One region of the Pseudoalteromonas sp. 20-92 genome, then DNA from elsewhere that is predicted to be linked to it. Evidence: predicted binding sites of a transcription regulator. Region 1 holds the regulator's gene; the other holds the start of a gene.
The links. Region 1 encodes sigma-54, which starts transcription at its own class of promoters, with help from an activator protein. Its sites were predicted from a motif close to GTTGGCACGNNNNTNGNNT; they were not measured.
Positions count from the first base shown of each region.

Region 2: the regulator sigma-54 is predicted to act here: its motif matches at 2,393-2,411, upstream of NRL14_RS04795 (flagellar basal body rod protein FlgF).

Region 1 covers NZ_JANJGQ010000004.1:23,175-27,263, forward strand. Annotated here, with positions in the region: gene lptA (lipopolysaccharide transport periplasmic protein LptA) at 1-300, shown strand, start outside; gene lptB (LPS export ABC transporter ATP-binding protein) at 297-1,022, shown strand; gene NRL14_RS05340 (RNA polymerase factor sigma-54) at 1,092-2,591, shown strand; gene hpf (ribosome hibernation promoting factor) at 2,618-2,905, shown strand; gene ptsN (PTS IIA-like nitrogen regulatory protein PtsN) at 2,910-3,362, shown strand; gene rapZ (RNase adapter RapZ) at 3,382-4,089, shown strand, end outside.
Region 2 covers NZ_JANJGQ010000003.1:226,533-230,621, forward strand. Annotated here, with positions in the region: gene NRL14_RS04780 (flagellar basal body P-ring protein FlgI) at 1-89, opposite strand, end outside; gene flgH (flagellar basal body L-ring protein FlgH) at 102-785, opposite strand; gene flgG (flagellar basal-body rod protein FlgG) at 802-1,590, opposite strand; gene NRL14_RS04795 (flagellar basal body rod protein FlgF) at 1,612-2,355, opposite strand; gene flgE (flagellar hook protein FlgE) at 2,532-3,893, opposite strand; gene NRL14_RS04805 (flagellar hook assembly protein FlgD) at 3,954-4,089, opposite strand, start outside.

The DNA.
Region 1 (4,089 bases):
AAACAGCTACTAATTGCAACTGGTAGCCCTGCATATTTCGAAGAAAAACAAACTGATGGCACTATAATGAGCGCCAGCGCAAACGAAGTTCGTTATGATGTAGCTAAACGATTTTTAACCCTTATTGGCGATGCACAAGTATCGCAAGCGGGTCAAAAAATAAATGCCAAGAGTATTACTTACGATATGCAACAGCAATTAATTAGCGCTGAAAAAGACGAAAACTCAACCGATCGTGTGCATACTATTTTAGTACCTATTGAGACTAAAAAAGAAAAAAACGATAAAGGTCAGCCATGAGTACATTAAAAGCAGAACTATTAGCTAAAAGTTATAAAGGCCGCGAAGTTGTAAAAAATGTAGGTCTGGAAGTAAAGGCTGGCAGCATAGTCGGGTTACTTGGCCCTAATGGTGCAGGTAAAACCACAACGTTTTATATGATTGTAGGCCTTGTACCTAGTGATAAAGGCAAGATTTCTATCGACGATAACGATATTACTCTTTTACCTATGCATAGTCGTGCTAGATTAGGCATTGGTTACTTACCCCAAGAATCATCAATTTTTAGAAAGCTTACTGTTTATCAAAATTTAATGGCTATTTTAGAAACACGTAAAGAGCTAAATAAGCAAGCAAGAGAAGACACACTTAACAATTTATTAGATGAATTTAGTATTCAGCACATTCGTGATAGCCAAGGTATGGCATTATCAGGAGGCGAGCGTCGCCGAGTTGAAATAGCGCGAGCACTAGCCGCTGATCCTAAATTTATATTGCTTGATGAGCCTTTTGCTGGTGTTGACCCTATTTCAGTGTTAGATATAAAGAAAATAATTGAACATCTTAAAAATCGTGGTATTGGTGTGTTAATTACCGACCATAATGTAAGAGAAACTCTTGATGTTTGCGAAAAAGCCTACATAGTTTCTCATGGTGAGTTAATTGCATCAGGCACTCCAGAACACGTATTAAACGATAAAACAGTACGTGATGTTTATTTAGGCGAGCAATTTAGGCTGTAACATTTACGCCATGTCTTTAAGCATCTGCTAGTATTAATTATAACAACATAAAAGGATTGTTAGAGATACATGAGGCAATCATTACAGCTGCGCATGGGCCAGCAACTTACAATGACTCCACAGCTGCAACAAGCAATTCGCCTGTTGCAACTCAGTACATTGGATCTCCAGCAAGAAATACAAGAAGCACTCGACAGCAACCCCCTATTAGAGGTTGAAGAACAAGATTACGCCGAAGATTCTGCTGGTAAAAACGAGCAAAAAGCAGATAACGACGATGTCACTGTTAGCGCAAATGCTGATGATGTTCCGAGCGAATATGAGCAAGACAGTGGTGAAGCACTTGCTAAAGATACGCTAGGTGATGAAATGGCTATGGATGTTAGTTGGGATGAATATATGAGCGCAGCCCCAGCGTCATCATCAGGACCAATGCCTGAAGATGAATCTATATACCAAGGCTCCTCAACTGAAACGCTCCACGAATACCTAATGTGGCAACTACAACTGACTCCCTTTAGTCCTACCGATGAAGCGATTGCGATTGCGATTGTTGAAGCCGTCGATGATTCGGGTATTTTAACGCTGAGCTGCGAAGAAATTTTAGAAAGTTTTAATCAAGAGAACGAAGAAGACAACGAAGTTGAACTTGACGAAATAGAAGCTGTTTTAAAACGAATTCAATTGTTTGACCCTGTTGGTATTGCAGCACGTAGTTTACAAGAATGCTTATGTATTCAGCTGAACCAATACGATAAAGAAACACCCTATATTAATGAAACAAAAATGATTTTAACCGAGCACATTGATCTATTAGCTGCTCGCGACTATCGTACATTAATGAAAAAAACAAAGCTCAAAGAAGAAGAGCTTAAAGAAATAATGACTTTAATACATACTCTTAGCCCAAAACCGGCGGATACTATAGTTAGAGAAGAATCTGAGTATGTAATTCCTGATGTATCGGTGAAAAAAATAAAAGGTCGCTGGGTTGTTGAACTAAACCCAGATAGCATGCCTAAAATCAGAGTCAACAGCCAATATGCAGCAATGTCACGCACCGTTAAATCAAGTGGTGATAGCCAGTTTATTCGCTCGCATCTACAAGAAGCTAAATGGTTTATTAAAAGTTTAGAAAGTAGAAACGATACACTATTAAAAGTAACTAATTGTATTGTTAAGCAACAACAAGGTTTTTTTGAGCATGGCCCCGAAGCCATGAAACCAATGGTTTTAAATGATGTAGCAGAAATGGTCGAAATGCACGAATCAACTATTTCACGCGTAACAACTCAAAAATATATGCATACACCTCGCGGTATTTTTGAGCTTAAATATTTTTTCTCAAGCCATGTAAGTACTGAAAATGGAGGCGAATGCTCATCAACAGCAATACGCGCTCTCATTAAAAAATTAATCGCAGCAGAAAACTCAGCAAAACCATTGAGTGATAGTAAAATTGCAGATATATTAGCTGAGCAAGGAATAAAAGTAGCGAGACGTACAATCGCAAAGTATCGCGAATCTCTAGCTATTCCACCGTCAAATCAGCGAAAAAGTTTGATTTAAGACGCTAAACAAAGAGGGTAATGCTTATGCAACTAAACTTAACTGGTCGTCACGTAGAAGTAACTGATTCATTAAGAGATTATGTAAATACCAAATTTGCGAAGCTAGAAAGACACTCAGATCATATTAATAATGTTCATGTCATTCTTGATATAGAAAAATTAAACCAAAAAGCTGAGGCAACGATTCATGTAAGTGGAGCTGAGTTATTTGCCTCTACTGAACATCAAGATATGTACGCCGCCATTGACTCGCTGATTGACAAGCTCGATCGCCAAGTTATTAAACACAAAGAGAAGCTTGCTCGACACTAATATTATGAAATTAAGTTCACTTATATGCCAGGACTGCAGCAGAGCTGCGGTCCTTTTTAATAGTAAAAAAAGAATTTTAGAGTTCATCAGTCAACTTGCTCATGACAAGCTCCCATATCTTTCTCAACAAGATATTCTCAGCGCCTTAATGAATAGAGAAAAACTGGGAAGCACTGGTATAGGAAGAGGCATTGCAATCCCTCACGGGCGAATGAGCGGCGCAGAAGAGCCTTTAGCACTCGTATTAGTAAGCGAAACACCTATTAATTTTGATGCAATAGATAATCGCCCTGTTGATATATTTGTTGCACTCATCGTACCTGATGGCGATAACCAGCAGCACTTAAAGACGCTCGCAACGATAGCTGATAAACTAAATAATAAAGATTTTTGTAAACAGTTACGCAGCGCAAAATCAGATACTGAACTGTATCAAGTTATTGTAGAACAATCGTAATTAACATAATGGGTGATAAATGGAATTAATTATCATAAGTGGCCGTTCCGGTTCTGGAAAATCGGTTGCTTTACGCGTAGTTGAAGATTTAGGTTATTATTGCGTAGATAATATTCCAATTAATCTGCTACCTTCTTTAGTGAGAAGTGTATCTGATAACTACGACAAAATTGCAGTTAGTATTGATGTCCGTAATTTACCAAAAGAGCAAGATGAATTTAACGATATCCTTGAATACTTACCTGGCTTTGCTAAACCGACTCTGTTTTATCTAGACAGTGAGGATCAAACATTAATTAAACGTTTTTCTGAGACTCGCCGTCTACACCCGTTATCAGTTGACTCATTACCTCTTGATTTAGCAATAAAAAAAGAAAAAGAACTTCTCGATGTTCTCACTACTCGCGCTGACTATATGATCGACACGAGTGATTTAAGTGTTCATCAACTTGCTGAATCAATTCGTGAAAAAATTCTGGGTAAAAAAGATAAACAACTCATTGTTACTTTTGAGTCATTTGGCTTTAAACACGGCATTCCTAAGGAAGCTGATTATGTCTTTGATGCACGCTTTTTACCGAACCCACATTGGGAGCCAGAATTAAAACCTTTAAATGGCTTAGACCAACCCGTAAAGGATTACTTAGCCAGCCACAGCATTGTCCAAAAGTTCACTTGGCAAATTCAAACTTTTGTACAAACATGGTTGCCACATTTAGAGCGAAAT
Region 2 (4,089 bases), on a different contig from region 1:
ACCATAGAGATATCTTTAATACGCTCTGCATGTGCCGAAAATTGGCATCCCAGCAAAACAATTAAACAAAAAAACTTAAATACATTCATATTGAATGTCCTCTAAAAAGGAAAGAGCGAGCTACTAAAAAAGCGCGTTAACCAACCAGCACTTTGTGCCTCTTGGGTTTGCCCTTTTCCTGAATATTGAATCCGTGCATTGGCTATTCGGTTTGACTCAACCGTATTATCTGAGCCAACATCTTGCGGGCGCACTAACCCTTCTAAGCGAATAAACTCTTCGCCTGTATTAAGAGTTAACCATTTTTCACCTCGAATAACTAAGTTACCGTTTGGTAAAACACGCATCACATTAACCGATATATTGCCAAATAAACTATTTGATTGATTTGATTTAGAGTCACCAGAAAACGATGAATCACTGCCAATTCCAAATTGAATACTGTCGCCACCGATATTAACCGGAAGTCCCCCCAAACCAATTACAGGGTCAAGGCTCGTGTCAGATTGCTTATCTGTTTCTGTTTTTGCCGCTTTTGTAGCTTGGGTAGATTCTTGCAATTTAACCGTAATGATATCGCCGGTACGCAGAGCTTTTCTGTCCGCGTATAAATCGTTCGACACATTCGTGTTAAATAAAGAGCCAGTTGCTACAACAGGTTCTATATTTGGTTCTGGGTACATTGGCGCATAGTAAGGATCGTCTTGCACTATTTCACTATTTTGTGTTGATACACACCCACTTAAAAATAGAGTGCCTGCCGCAAATAACATAATATTACGCATATTCTGCCCCTAAACCTTACAGTTGCTGATTGATATAACTCATCATTTCGTCGACGGCTGAAATTACTTTTGAATTCATTTCATAAATACGTTGAGTTTCGATAAGATTTACCAGCTCTTCTGTGACATTTACGTTTGATGTTTCAAGAGAGCCTTGAATTATAGTACCTAACCCCTCAACCCCAGGGTTACCCTGCACTGGAGCACCACTCACTGCTGTCTCGGTATATAAGTTTTGCCCGATAGGCTCAAGGCCCGATGGATTAATAAAGTCACTAATGGTAATCTGACCAATTACTACGTTATCGGCTTGACCTGCAACACGCACAGATACTTCTCCGTCTTGCGAAACAGTAATTGACTGTGCATCATCAGGTACATTCATTTCAGGTTGGACAACATAGCCAGCACCCGATGTAACAACTCGCCCGTCACCGTCCGTAGTAAATTGGCCATTACGTGAGTAAGCAATATTGCCATCTGGTTGTAATACTTCAAAAAAACCAGGGCCTGAAATCATCCAGTCAAGTGAATTTTCAGTAGTTAGCATATTACCTTGCGAAAAGTTTTTTTGATTCGCTACAACTTTGGCACCCGCCCCTAGCATTAAGCCCGATGGCATTTCGGTATCTTGCGATGAACGACCGCCAGGCTGATTAATATTCTGATAAAGTAAATCTTCAAATATAGCGCGGCTTTTTTTATAGCCCACCGTACTGGCATTTGCTAAATTATTTGAAATAACCGAAATATCAGTTTGTTGAGCATCAAGCCCTGTTTTACTAATCCATAATGCAGGATTCATAATAATGTCCTCATTTTAAAGTTAAACTATGCGTAACAACTGATCTTGACGTTCGTCAATTTCTTCAGCTGTCTTCATCAGTTTGACTTGTAGTTCAAATTGGCGTTGATGACTTATCATATCGACCATTTCATGAACTGGGTTCACATTCGACATTTCTAAGGTTCCACTCAATACTTTTACATTAGCAGAAGTATCAACAACTTGATTTGGTTTTGGTCTAAATAAGCCATCATTACCTTTTTCAAGTTGTGAGTTATTTGCTTCAACTACTTTTAAGCGATCAACCTCTTCTAAAAAATTCGCTGGTGCGCCTTGCGGACGAACCTGGATAGCACCATCTTGGCTAAATTCAATTTTTTCAATCGGTACAGGCAGTATAATCGGACCACCTTCGCCAATAACTTGGCGGCCATGACTTGTTACCAGCATACCTTCTGCCGTGATATTAAGCGTACCTACTTTAGTGTAAGCTTCATTACCCGACGCATCTTGCACACTCAGCCATGCGTTATCGCTCATTGCAATATCTAAATCTCTGCCTGTTTCAACTATGCCACCCGATGTCATATTTGAACCTGGACGTTCTTGCATCGAAAATACACGGGTTGGCAGCCCTTCACCAAACGCTTGCATAGAACGCGCTTGAGCAAAGTCTGATTTAAAGCCTGTAGTATTAGCATTCGCCAAATTATTGGCTTTAAGGGCAAGCCCCTGTAGGCTCTGCTTAGCACCAGAGGCCGCAATGTAGACCATTTTGTCCATAACATCGACTCACATAAAAAAATCTATAACTATACAAATGCAAAATAGATGCCAGATCACGATTGACGTAAAATTAAGGTAATAAATAAACATTTCTTGCAGTAGATGATTCACAGACTAAAAATAAAAAGGCTGCAAAATGCAGCCTTTTTATTTTTAGTTTAATGAATCTTAGCTTATCGAATCTGCAGAATACTTTGCTGAATTGTTGAGTTAACTTCAAGCGCTCGAGAGTTAGCTTGGAAATTACGCTGAGCACTTATTAAATCAACAAGTTCATTTGTTAAATTAACATTTGATTGCTCTAATGCGGATGAATTGATAGAACCTAATGTACCAGAGCCAGGCTCACCAGCAATAGGCTCTCCCGATGTTAAGCTCTTTTTCCAAGCTGTATCACCAACTTGTTGTAAGCCTTGTGAATTTGAAAAACGCACCATAGCAACCTGTCCTAAGAAAGTTGAATCACCATTACTATAAGAAGCAACAACTTTCCCATCAGAACCAATATCAATACCCGCTAAACGACCTACAGTTGCACCATCTTGTTCTAAAGCTTTCACCTCAAAGCGGCTTGCATACTGAGTTGGTACTTTATTTGCTGTACCTGCTTCGTCGCGCCAGTTCAGCTCAACACCTGTATCTGGAAAAGATGCACCATTAGTTAATAACGTAGATAATCCAGTTGTGGCACCTGCTGGTAAAACTAGTTCATCAAAAGTAGTAGCGCTTGTGTTAGCAACTCCATTTGTAGTTTCAGGTAAACCATTTGAACTAAAGCCAATCGTCGTTAAAGCGGTGTACGGGGTTGTAGTTTGCTCTCCACCAGAGGTGGGATCAATAACTTTACCATCTAAGGTAGCATGTATATCCCATTCGTTAGGGTTGGTTGTAGGGTCTTTTTTTACAAAAAAGTATTGCAAAACATGTGCCTCACCTAGCGAATCATACACAGTCGTCGAAGTCGATGAATTATACGTAGCACTTTCTGCTGGATCAAAAGCAAGTGTAGGTGCATCAACACGCGAATCTAAATTAAATGAGCTGTAGACGCTCGAAGTTGCACGAGGCGATCCAGAAGAATCTGGTATTTGCAATGCTGATGAAGTACTCAAACTTACTGAAGTCGTATCACCTGTGGCCTCATCGACTGGAAAACCCTGTAAAAAGTTTCCTTTAGCATCAACGACAAAGTTATCTTTATTTAGCTTGAACGCACCAGCACGTGTGTAAGTAAAATCTTGTGCTCCAAGATCTTGACTCATTGCGAAATAGCCTTCACCTGTAATAGCCAAATCGAGAGAATTATTTGTGAATTGCAATGAGCCTTGGTGAAACTGCTGAGCAACCATGGTAGTTTGCACACCGTCGCCATTCTTAGTTTTCCCCGAACTGAAAACTGATGATGCATATACATCAGCGAACTCTGCTCGCGATTCTTTAAAACCAGTTGTATTTACGTTTGCTATATTATTTGCTGTAACGTCTAAATCTTTTTGAGCGGCAGCTAGGCCGGTTAGTGCAATATTGAAGCTCATAATTCACCTTTAACCTGTTAATCTTTAGCCTGCTGGCAGGCGAAGTATACTTAAAATCTATTACGCGATTTCTGCAACATCTGTCAGCCTAACCGCACCTTCTTTAGTGTTAATTATGATGCCATTTGCACCATTGATATTTACACTCTCAATATTTTTAAAAGTGGCAATTGGTAAGCTAGAGAATTCACCATTA